Regions from separate parts of the Roseovarius indicus genome, predicted to be linked through region 2. Evidence: riboswitches for the same ligand, from Rfam matches in the RefSeq annotation. Region 2 holds a riboswitch; each other region holds the start of a gene.
The links. A riboswitch is a leader RNA that binds a small molecule or an ion and turns the genes downstream of it on or off. The one in region 2 is predicted to bind cobalamin.
Positions count from the first base shown of each region.

Region 1: linked by a shared signal. The riboswitch ahead of RIdsm_RS02200 (CbtB domain-containing protein) and the one ahead of RIdsm_RS17345 (hypothetical protein) in region 2 are both predicted to bind cobalamin.
Region 3: linked by a shared signal. The riboswitch ahead of RIdsm_RS04385 (TonB-dependent receptor plug domain-containing protein) and the one ahead of RIdsm_RS17345 (hypothetical protein) in region 2 are both predicted to bind cobalamin.

Region 1 covers NZ_CP031598.1:447,628-451,621, reverse strand. The annotation lists gene RIdsm_RS02205 (chromosome segregation SMC family protein) at 1-2,414, opposite strand, end outside; cobalamin riboswitch at 2,662-2,885, shown strand; gene RIdsm_RS02200 (CbtB domain-containing protein) at 2,922-3,086, shown strand; gene RIdsm_RS02195 (CbtA family protein) at 3,090-3,782, shown strand; gene RIdsm_RS02190 (hypothetical protein) at 3,841-3,994, shown strand, end outside.
Region 2 covers NZ_CP031598.1:3,613,709-3,617,702, forward strand. The annotation lists gene RIdsm_RS17335 (ArgE/DapE family deacylase) at 1-586, shown strand, start outside; gene RIdsm_RS17340 (sugar O-acetyltransferase) at 594-1,145, opposite strand; gene RIdsm_RS17345 (hypothetical protein) at 1,173-1,439, opposite strand; cobalamin riboswitch at 1,534-1,729, opposite strand; gene RIdsm_RS17350 (LysR family transcriptional regulator) at 1,834-2,709, shown strand; gene RIdsm_RS17355 (membrane dipeptidase) at 2,804-3,787, shown strand; gene RIdsm_RS17360 (hypothetical protein) at 3,784-3,994, shown strand, end outside.
Region 3 covers NZ_CP031598.1:922,624-926,617, reverse strand. The annotation lists gene RIdsm_RS04400 (PhnD/SsuA/transferrin family substrate-binding protein) at 1-629, shown strand, start outside; gene RIdsm_RS04395 (phosphonate ABC transporter ATP-binding protein) at 698-1,501, shown strand; gene phnE (phosphonate ABC transporter, permease protein PhnE) at 1,494-2,294, shown strand; cobalamin riboswitch at 2,488-2,702, shown strand; gene RIdsm_RS04385 (TonB-dependent receptor plug domain-containing protein) at 2,831-3,994, shown strand, end outside.

The DNA of each region.
Region 1 (3,994 bases), 2.3 Mb from region 2:
CGCTTCTCGGCGGTTTCCAAACGGTTTCGCCAGCCGGTGACTTCCTTGGCGACCTCCTGTGCGCGCTTGGCGCGGGCCTCGCCTTCGCGGCGCAGCTCGTCATGGGCGGAGCGCTTGGCCATCATGGTCATGCGCGCGGCCTCGACCGTCATCTTGACGTCGTCGACGCCGGCGCGGGCCTCGTCGAGGTCTTCCAGCGCGTTCTGCGCCGCCTCGGCCTCGTTCAGGGCCTTGCGGGCGGAGAGCGCCTCTTCCTCGTGGCGGGTGACGGCGAGGCCGAGGGATTCGAGGCGCGACTGGGCGAGGTTGCGGTCGGCCTCGGCGCGCGACAGGGCGCGGCTGGCGTCGTTGACGGCGGTATCGGCGGCGCGGCGGGCCTCGCGGGCGCGTTTGTCGGCCTCGGTCAGCTCGGCGAGGCGCTTGCGCAGGGCCTCGTGCGCGCCGCTGGCGCCCTCGGCGCGGGCGGTGGCGTGGGCGAGCTGCTGCTTGAGTTCTTCGAGGCGGTTGAGCTGTTGCAGGCGAAGGGCGGCGGCCGAGGGCGCATCCTCGGCCCAGGCGCGGTAGCCATCCCAGCGCCAGAGGTCGCCTTCGGTGCTGACAAGACGCTGGCCGGGGAGAAGCTCGGCCTGAAGGCGGGGGCCGTATTCAGGTTCGACGAGACCGATCTGGCTGAGCCGGCGTTGCAGGACGTCCGGCACCGTGACGTGATCGGAGAGGGACGACACACCATCGGGCAAGGGCTGCGGCTCGGGGTAGCCCGGCAGGCGGGTCCAGCCGGAGGGGCCGTCGGCCTCGACTTCCGGCGCGCGCAGGTCGTCGGCGAGCGCCGCGCCGAGGGCCTTTTCGTAGCCCGGCGTGACGGTCAGCGCGTCGAGGATCTGGCCGCCCTCGGCGGTGTCGCGGTCGACGAGCCGGGCGAGTGCCGAGACCTCGGCGGAGAGCGCATTGACCTCGCCCTCGGCCTCGGAGCGTTCGGCGCGGGCGTCGGCCTCGCGCGATTGCGCCTCGGCGCGGGCCTCGTCGGCCAGCGTCAGGGTTTCCTCGGCGGATTCGGCGGTCTTGACCGCCTTGGCTTCTTCCTGCTGGGCGGCGTCGTAATCGGCCTTCGCCTTGTCCAGCGCCTCGCGGGAGGTTTCGGCGGCGGTGCGGGCGCGGGCGGCTTCCGCTTCGCTTCTCTCGAGGGTTTTCCTGTAGTCCTCGACCGTCCGCTGGGCCGATTGGTGGCGGGCCGAGAGGCGGGCCACGTCTTCGGTCAGCTGGCTGAGGTCGGTTTCGCGCTCTTGCAGGATGGTGGCGGCGTCGTGCGATTCCTGTGCCGCCTCGGCCAGGTTGTCGTCGTGGCCATGCGAGGCGTCTTCGAGTTCCTGCGCCTCTTCTTCCAGGCGCGCGATGGTTTCGCCGGCGTCGCGGTTGAGGCTTTCCTCGCGCTCGATATCTCGGGCGAGCTGGGTGATGCGGGATTCCAGCGTTTCGATGCGCGCGCGGGCGTTGGCCTCCTGCTCGTCGAGCGAATCGATGGCGACCTGTACCCGCTGCATGATGGCGGCGGCGATGGCCTCTTCCTCGCGCAGGGGCGGCAGGGCGGCCTCGGCGGCGGTGCGGATGCGGTCGGCCTCGCGGGCGGCGGCCTCGGCGCGGGAGGCGTCGGAGGTGCGTTCGCGGAGCTGTTCCTCGGCCGCGGCGCGGGCCTCGTCGGCCTCTTTCCAGCGGCGGTAGAGGAGGAGGCCCTCGGCATGGCGCAGGTCTTCGCCGATCTTGCGGTAGCGGGCGGCCTGGCGGGCCTGGCGTTCGAGCTGGGCCAGCTGGGTGGCGAGCTGTTCGATGACGTCGTCGACGCGGGTGAGGTTCTGTTCGGCGCCGTTCAGCTTCAGCTCGGCCTCGTGGCGGCGCTGGTAGAGGCCGGAGATGCCGGCGGCCTCTTCGAGGATGCGGCGGCGGGCCTTGGGCTTGGCGTTGATCAACTCGGAGATCTGCCCCTGGCGCACAAGCGCCGGGGAATGGGCGCCGGTGGAAGCGTCGGCGAAGAGCATCTGCACGTCGCGGGCCCGGACATCCTTGCCGTTGACCTTGTAGGCCGAGCCCACGTCGCGGGTGATGCGGCGGATGATTTCGAGATGGTCGGTTTCGTTGAAGCCGGCGGGCGCGAGGCGGTCGGAATTGTCGATATGGATCGAGACCTCGGCGAAGTTGCGGGCCGAGCGGGAGGCGGCGCCGGCGAAGATCACGTCTTCCATGCCCGAGCCGCGCATCGAGGTGGGCCGGTTCTCGCCCATGACCCAGCGGAGGGCTTCGAGCAGGTTCGACTTGCCACAGCCGTTCGGGCCCACCACGCCGGTGAGGCCGTTCTGGATGTAGAGGTCGGTCGGGTCGACGAAGCTTTTGAAGCCCGTCAGCCTGAGTTTCGAGAACTGCACTGGTTTGCCCCTTGTGCCCGGTGACGCGCCGGTGATTCCGGTCTTGGGGACCAATGAGAGAGAGGCAAGGGCGACCTGTCAACGGGATTTGCCCCGGATATGGGCTATCAGGGCGTCTTATCCACAAGATATTGCGCGTTGCGCGGCAAAATCGGCGGGGTTCGGCCCATGGCGACGCGTGCCGCGTGATGGCGCCGCCCTGTGCCGACATGTCGCAAATTGCCTTGACGCAACGGCGGGCGAGGCTCATACCGGAGGGTGCAAGGGTCCCCATATGGGTGCAAAGCACTCGGGGATAAATCGGGAATGACGTGACGGCGGACCCAATTCGGGAGCCCATGCGTCAGCCGCCCCCGCGACTGTAAGCGGTGAGCCCCCTGCCACATGCCACCGGGCCGAACGGCCTTGGGAAGGCGGCAGGATCGGCTATGACCCGCGAGCCAGGAGACCAGCCTTTGCGTGATGCAATCCACGCCTCGGGTGAGAGGCAAGGAAGGAGAAAAGACTATGACCGCACTGGTTCAATCCGCTTCGAAATCGATCGTTCTGCCGGCCCTGACCGCCATTGTCCTGGGCTTTGGCATCGTCACGCTGGCCGGCCATGTTCAGGCCGCTGCCCTGCATGACGCCGCGCATGACGTGCGCCACGCCACCGGCTTTCCCTGCCACTGAGCCATGTTTCAGAGACTTCTGACCAGCGCGTTGTTCGCTGGATTCTGCGCGGGGCTGATCGCGGCCGCGTTGCAGTTGGCGTTCGTCCAGCCGGTGCTTCTGCATGCGGAGCTGTACGAAGGGGGTGATCTTGTCCATTTCGGCGCGGAGGCTGTCTCGGCCCATCCCGAGCTGCCGGGTTTCGACCCGGTGCGCGACGGGATGAGCGTGCTGTTCTCGGCGCTGATCTACGTGGGCTACGGGCTGATCCTCGTGGCCGCGATGGCGATGGCGGATGAGCGGGGCGTGACGATCAACGGGCGCACCGGGCTGATCTGGGGCATCGCGGGGTTCCTCGCGTTCCAGTTCGCACCGGCTTTTTCGCTGCCACCCGAGGTGCCCGGCGTGGCCGCGGCCGAGCTTGGCGCGCGGCAGGTCTGGTGGTGGGGCACGGTTGCCGCCACCGGCGCTGGCTTGGCGATGATCGGTTTCGGACGGGGGCTGCCCGCCTGGGGCGCGGCGGCGGTGCTGATCCTGGCGCCGCACGTGATCGGCGCGCCGCATCCCGCGAGTTTCGCAGGGCCGGTGCCGCCGGAGATCGCCGCGCTGTTTGCCAGCCGGGCGCTCGGGGTCGGCTTTGCCGTCTGGGCCGTGCTGGGCGGCCTTGCCGGGTATTTCTGGCAACGCGAGGCCGAGGGCGAGACCGCGACCGCGTGAAATGTTGTCCTGACCGGGCGGCCACCGCGCCGCCCGGTTGTTCCAAAGGGGATGCTGCATGCCGAAGACGTTCATTTTCCTGATCATCGGCCTGTTCTTCGGAACCGGCGCGGGGTTCCTTCTGGCCGCCTCCACCGGTGCGCAGGTCGAGGGGCACGCACATGAGGACGCGGTGCATGACCATTCGGCCCATGACCACGGTGACGGGGCCG
Region 2 (3,994 bases):
GGGCACGTTCGAACTGCTCACCGCGCTGGAAGCCCTCTGCGAAGAGTTCAACACCCGCGTCCCCGACAACCCCGCCTTCAAGGGCGCCGAACACCCGATCAACTTCAACGCGGGCATCATCAAGGGCGGCGACTGGGCCTCCTCCGTGCCCTCATGGTGCGAGGTCGACTGCCGCATGGGCCTCCTGCCCGGCTGGTCGGTCGAAGAGGTGAAGGCCGAGATCGCCGAAACCGTTGCGAAAGCGGCCAAGGCCCACCCCTTCCTCCGCTCGAACCCGCCCGAGATCGTCTGGAACGGCTTCCAGGCCGACGGCTTCGTCCTCGAAAACGCCGATGCCCCCGAAACCGCCCTCTCGGCGGCCCACAAATCCGTCTTCAACCAGGACGGGCCCGAAGACCGCCAGTTCACGGCGCTCACCGACACCCGGTTCTACGGCCTCTACCACGGCATCCCCAGCCTCTGTTACGGGCCCGTCGCCGAAAGCATCCACGGCTTCGACGAACGGGTCGATCTCGCCTCGGTCAAACAGGTCACCGGGGTCATCGCCCTCTTCATCGCCGAATGGTGCGGCCTGACAGAGACCTGACCCAAACTCACCCGGCGCGCACCCGCGCCGGGTTCCCCAGCACCATCGTGTCCGGCGCCACGTCCCGCGTCACCACGCTGCCGGCGCCCACAATCGCCCCGTCGCCCACCGTCACCCCGGGCAACAGAATCGCTCCGCCGGCGATCCACACCTCGCGCCCGATCGTCACCGGCCGCGCCCGTTCCAGCCCGGCCACCCGCTTGGCCCGGTCCTTGTGATGCGTCGGGCAATAAATCTGCACCCCCGGCCCCAGCATCGTATCGTCTCCGATCCGCACCTCGGCCGTGTCGAGAATCGTACAGCCGGCATTCATGTAAACCCGTGCGCCCAGGTGAATGTGCACCCCGTAGGCGCAATGAAACGGCGCCTCGATCATGCAGCCCTCGCCCATTTCGGCGAACAACCCAGCCAGCGCCGCGCCAATCGGCCCCCGCTCCACCGGCACACCGGTGTTATGCGCATGACAGGCCGCCCGCGCCGCATCCTGCAGCGCGAAAAGCTCCGGGTCATGGCACGTGTACCACTCCCCCGCCTGCATCTTCTCTTTCTCACTCGCCATGGCCCGACCCTAGCGGGCCGCTAGCCTTCAGTGAAGCGCCCGCCGACGCCCCCGGCGCAGCCCTCCGCTGACAGGCCGCGTCGCCTGCCGCAGGAACACCACGAACGCACAGGCCGCATCGCTCTCCGGCCCCTGCGCCTCGGCACTGTCCAGCGCCGCCTTCGCCTTGGCGGGCGTCACCTCGCCCTCAAGGCCAAAGGCCCATTCCAGGAACCCCATCCGCGCCACGCTGTCAGCCTCCTTGCCGGTGGCCTCGCTGCGTTCCAATCCATCCAGTATCCGCGCTGCGGTCATCTCATCTTCCTCCACCGGCCACACCCCGGGCCGAACTGGGGCGAAGGAAAGTGGAGCGATGGACGAAACCCATCCGCCCGCACCGCCCCCCGCGGCTTGACGTTGGTCCAAGGCTGGTTTCCGGGCTTGCGGGTCAGGATACGGGCACCTTCCCGGGCTTTGCGCCCAGTGGTATTTCGCCCATACCCCCCATGCTTACCGTTGCGGGGGCAGCGCCGGCCTTTCACCGGCTTCCCAATTCTCCGTTGCCCTCTGACAAGAGCACCGGCACCTCGGACGATCACTTTCGCACCTCCCGGTGACTCGCACAAGCAAAGATCACTGGCACGATCCCGCGACTGGACATTCAAGAAAACCTGACCCTTTATACCTGAAACTTCAGGGTTTCTTGAATATGGCCATCAAGATCGAAATGCTCCGCTGCTTTCAAGCCGTTGCCGACAAGGGTTCGCTCGCCGATGCCGCCGAAATCCTGAACCGCACACCCTCCGCCGTGTCCATGATGCTCCGACAGTTCGAGGATCACGTCGGCGCGCCCCTCTTCGAGACCGGCCGCAAATCCCGCCTCACCCCGCTGGGCGAGCTCATCCGCCAGGAAGCCACCCGCGAGATCACCCATTTCGAGCGCACCGTCACCGCCATCGAGGGGCTCGCCCGCGCCGAACGCGGCTTCGTCCGCATCATCGCCACGCCGTCCATCGCCCAGGTGGTCATGCCCCAGGTCCTGCGCCGTTACATCGCCGAGCACCCCGCGGTCCGCATCGACATGCGCGACGCCGATTCGTCCGCCATCGAACAGGAGATGAGCGCCGAAGGCGCCGATATCGGGCTGGCCAGCCTCGGCCCCATTCCCGGCTTCGACCGCCGGCGCATCCTCACCGACCGCTTCGGCGTGGTCTGCCGCGCCGATCATCCGCTGACATGGGGCTGGCAGACCCTCACCTGGTCAGATCTCCACGGCACCAGCTTCATCGCCAACGGCCTCTGCCGCCAGATCGACGACGACGCCTTCACCCCCCTTCTCGAATCCGCCCGCCTCAGCGTGCGCAACACCGCCTCCATCCTCAGCCTCGTGCGCGCCGGCGTCGGCATCACCGTCCTGCCGGAACTCGCTGTTCTGCCAGAGTTTTCCGACCTCACCTTTCTGCCCCTCCAAGACGTCTCCGCCCGGCGCGAGGTCTACATGTTCACCCCCGACGCGGCGCATATGCCCCCAGCCGCCCGAGACATGGCCGCCGCCATCCTCGCCACAGAATTTCAAACAAACTGAAATTACTTCAACTTTTTTGCGTTTGATCTGAAGTCGGCCCCATGCCCCAATGCCGCCGCTGACCCAGCCACACCGCCACACGCCGGAGGCCCCAATGACCCACCGCATCGATTGCCTGCAATACGCCAACTGGTCCGAGAAGATCTTCCGCCAGATGCGCGAAGGGGGCGTCGACGCCGTTCATGTCACCATCGCCTATCACGAGAATTTCCGTGAAACCGTGCTCAACATCGAACGATGGAACCGCTGGTTCGAGCAATTCCCCGAGCTCATCTTCCACGGCCGCACCGGCGATGACGTCCGCCTTGCCCGCGAAACGGATCGCACCGCCATCTTCTTCGGCTTCCAGAACCCCTCGCCCATCGAAGACGATATCGGCCTCGTCGAGATCGTCCACACCCTCGGCGCCCGGTTCATGCAGCTCACCTACAACAACCAGTCCCTCCTCGCGACAGGCTGCTACGAAGCCGAAGACACCGGCATCACCCGCATGGGCAAGCAGGTCATCAAGGAAATGAACCGCGTCGGCCTCGTCATCGACATGAGCCATTCCGCCGACCGCTCCACCATCGAGGCCGCCGAGCTCTCCGAACGCCCGATCGCCATAACCCACGCCAACCCGCACCGCTGGCAGCCGGCGCTTCGCAACAAGCGCGACGACGTGATCCGCGCCGTCACCGCGAACGGCGGCATGATGGGCTTCTCGCTCTACCCCCATCACCTGAAAGACAAGTCCGACTGCACCCTCGACAGCTTCTGCGCCATGGTCGCCGACGCCGCCGACAGCTTCGGTGTCGCCCATTTCGGCATCGGCTCCGACCTCTGCCAGGACCAGCCCGACAGCGTCGTCGAGTGGATGCGCGTGGGCCGCTGGTCGAAGGAAATCGACTATGGCGAGGGCTCGTCCGCCGCCCCCGGCTTCCCCCCGCAACCGCAATGGTTCCGCGACAACCGCGATTTCGCTACTATCGAATCAGGACTACGCAAAAAGGGCTTTGACGACAGCGAAGTGGCGGCGCTCCTCGGGGAGAACTGGCTGCGTTTCTTCGACCTCAATTTCGGGGCCAAAGCCGAATGAAAGACGTGCTGATGGCCGAGGTCGACGCATCCGACATCACATGCCGCCCGCCCGAAAGGGTGATGAGGCTGGCCCGCCTCGGCGCGTTCCACCAGACGCGCCTGTCTTTCATGCGCCAGCTTCTCCGCCGCCTGAAGGCCGAGAAATGGCGCTTCGAAGAACGGGTTTTCAACATAGATGCCAACGGCGTAGGCCACGCCGTTTACG
Region 3 (3,994 bases), 2.7 Mb from region 2:
ACCTGGTGCTGACCGGCCCGGCCGAATACGTGGTGATCAACGAATTGACCCAGGCGAAGATCGTGACCGCCTGGCAGCGGCCCAACTACTTTGCGCAGATCGTGACGCTGTCGGACGGGCCGATCAAGTCGGTGCAGGACCTGAAGGGCAAGACCGTGACCTTCGGTTCGGTCGGGTCCACCTCGCAGCACCTCGGGCCGGCACAGGTTCTGGCCGATTTCGGGCTGGCCTACAACACCGACTACCAGCCGCAGATCATCGCCCGCAACGTGGCCGTCGAGGCGCTTATCCGCGGTGACGTTCAGGCCGTTGGCATGAACGAAGGGCACCTGTCGCGCATTCGCGAGGCGTTTCCCGACACGTCGTTCACCGTGGTGGCGCGTGGCCGCGACCTACCGAATGACATCCTCGTCGCGCGGTCGGATCTTGACGATGCCACCATCGCCGACGTCAAGGCGGCCTTTGTCGATCATGGCGCGGAGCTGATGGATGCGATCCTGACCGGGGAAGACAACCAGAAATACAAGGGCGGCTTCTTTCTGACCAAGGTCGAGGACAGCGAGTACGACTACGTGCGCTCGATGTACAAGACGATCGGGGTCGATACCAACGCCTTTGTCGGCAACTGAACCTGCCAGCATGACATGAGGCCGGGGGCGCAGATGCCCCCGGTTTCGCGCATAACGGAAGGGGCCACATGCTCGATCACCTGACAGATGCCCGGACGGCCGGGGGCACGGCGCGGACAGCCGACGCCCCGCTCATCGAGGCGCGGGGCCTGTGCAAGGCCTATACCCGCCGCGCCGTGGTGCTTGACGGCGTCGACCTGCGCGTCGAGGCGGGCGAGCGGGTGGCGCTTATCGGCTCGAACGGAAGCGGCAAGTCGACGCTTCTGAAAAGCCTCATCGGCCTGCATCCCATCTCCGGTGGCGAACTTTCCTGTTTCGGAGAACCCGTCGGCCCGGAGGCGAGCCGCGCGCAGCGGCTTCGGATGCGGCGGCAGACCGGGTTCGTCTTCCAGAAGCATTGCCTGGTGCGGCGGCGGTCGGTGCTGTCGAACGTCATTCACGGGCTCTTTGGCGAGGCGGGCAGCTGGCGGGCCTTCTGTCACAGCCTGGCGCCGGAGGACTGGCGGGCCCGGGCCATGGACGCGCTCGACGCGGTGGACCTTGCCGACAAGGCGATGCTGCGCGCCGATACGCTGTCGGGCGGGCAACAGCAGCGCGTGGCCGTGGCCCGCGCGCTGGTGCGCAAGCCGCGGCTGCTGATCGCGGACGAACCGGCCGCCAGCCTCGACCCGGTGTCGGGGCGCAACGTGATGGAGCTGTTCTCGACGCTGTGCCGCGAACAGGAGATCACGCTGATCTACACCTCGCACGACATGGCCCATGCCACCGCTTATGCCGACCGGGTGGTCGCGCTGAAGGGCGGGCGGGTGCATTTCGACCGGCCCGCCGAAAAGGTCACCCGCGCCAATCTTCAGGATGTTTTCGATGGCTGATCGCGCCCATATGCCCCCCGGCCGCTTCGAGGGGTTCTCGGCCCTGAACTTTGCGCTTCTGGTGGCGCTCGGGGCGGTGATCATCGCCTCGATGGGCAAGGTCGCCCCCTCGCCCCAGCAACTGGCCGAGGGTGTGCCGGGCATGGCCAACCTGGTGCAGCGGATGCTGCCGCCCAATACCGAGCCCGCCTTTCTTGCCCGGATCGGGATGCGCATTCTCGAGACCTTCCAGATCGCGCTGGTGGGCGCGGCGATCGGTATTGTCCTGAGCCTGCCCATCGCGTGGTGCGGCGCGAGGGGCGTTTCGCCGCTGGGGCGAGGCAGCTTCCTGGTGAAGGCGTTCGTGTCGTTCCTGCGGACGGTGCCCGACCTTGTCTGGGCGCTTCTGTTCGTGGCCTCCATCGGGCTTGGCGCCGTGGCCGGCACCATGACCATCGTGGTCGACACGATCGGCTTTTGCGGCCGGTTCTTCGCGGAGGCCATGGAAGACGCCGAGAAGGAACCGCAGGAGGCGCTGTCGGCGATCGGGGCGGGCAAGGGCTCGATCCTGGTGGGGGCGATCTTGCCCGACATCATGCCGTCGCTGATCAACTCGTCGCTGTTCGCGCTGGAGAAGGCCGTGCGGTCTTCGGTGGTGCTGGGGCTGGTCGGTGCGGGCGGGATCGGGCAGGAGCTGAAGGTGGCTTTCGACCTCTTTCAGTATCGCAATGCCTCGATGATCATTCTGGCCATTTTCCTGATCGTGCTGGTAATGGAGATCTGCACCGACAAGCTGCGCGCCCGGATCCAGTAGGCGAAGGCGGATGACTGACGGGGCTGCCAGACGGCGTGCGTTCCCCCGCAACGGTTAACAATTGATTAACACGGGGACGGAACCCCGGCGTGGGTTTCGGGTGGGCTGATCGCTTGCCCGCCCGCCGGCGCGCGAAACGGTTGTCTAGGGTCAGACCGTTAAGAAATCGCCTTTTCACCGCGCGCGATCCGCGCTAGGCAGAACTTGCTTCGGTCCGGGCGGTGCGCCGCCCGGTGAAAAGGGAACACGGTGAGGTTTCGCCATATGGCGCCAATTCCGTGACTGCCCCCGCAACTGTAGGCGGCGAGCGAAGCCGGAACATGTCACTGCCGTGCGTCAGCGCGGTGGGAAGACCCGGCCAAGCGATGACCCGCAAGTCAGGAGACCTGCCGAGGTGATCACCCTGTCCGGGCGCGGGGCGCGCATGGGCAACGGAGCTATCCGTAGAGGTGACGTTTCACCGTCTGCGGGGGCCTTTCCTCCGAGACCAAACACGTTGATTTGCGCCGCGATGCGGTGCGATCGGAGGGACCGACATGAAACGCCACGCGCGTCTTGGCCTGCTGGCCACCACCATTCTTGCCACACCTGCCACGGCCGAGGAGACCTATGACCTCGGCACGCTGGTCATTTCCGGGGGGCTGACCCCCGTGGAGGCGCGGGAGTACGGCCGCGCCGCCACCGTGCTGACGGAGGAAGAAATAGAGGAGAGCGGCGAGCAGTACGTGGCCGATGTGCTGCGCTCGCTTCCGGGCGTGGCGGTGTCGCGCACCGGCGGGTTCGGCGGGCGCACGCAGGTGCGGCTGCGGGGGCATGAAAGCAACCATACGCTGGTGCTGATCGACGGGGTCGAGGTGGCGGCGCCGGACCAGGGCGAATACGATTTCGCCGGGCTGCTGACGGCGGATATCGCACGGATCGAGATCATCCGCGGGCCGCAATCGGCGCTGTACGGGTCGAACGCCATCGGCGGGGTGATCTCGATCACCACCAAGCGGCCGACGGAACCGGGGATCAGCGGCGAGGTCGGGTTCGAGGTGGGCTCGGACGGCACCTATGAAGGCCGGATCGCCGTTCGCCAACAATCGGTACGGGGGCAGCTGAGCTTTTCGGCCGCGCGGCGCGAGACCGACGGGTTCGACATATCCGGAACGCCCGGGGGCGAGGATGACGGCGACCTGAACCGGACCTACAACCTGACGGGGCGGTTCTTCGTCAGCGACGCGCTGACCGTCGGTGGGTCGCTGCGCCATGTCGACCGGGTGTCGGACACGGACGGCTTCGTGTTCGGCGCGCCGACGCGGGCGGGGCTGGTGGTTGACGATGCCTCGAATATCGAGATGCAGGAGACCTTCGGCTCGGTCTATGCCGAGCTTGGGATGTTGGATGGCCGCCTGCAGAACCGGGTGGACCTGTCTTTCGCCAATATCGACCAGCAGGGGCGCGGCGGCACCGGCCTGCGCAACCAGGACAATACCGCGACTCGCGCCAAGGCGAGCTATCGGGGCACGGTGGCGCTGGATTCCGACAGCGTGGATACGGCCGATCATACGCTGACCTTTGCCGCGGAATGGGAATACCTGACCTACAAGGGCAACCAGGCGTTCTTTGGCCCCGGCGAGCTGATCAAGCGGACGCGCGAGCAGAGCGCGCTGGTGATCGAATACCAGGGCAGCTTTGGCAACGGGTTCGACCTGCAG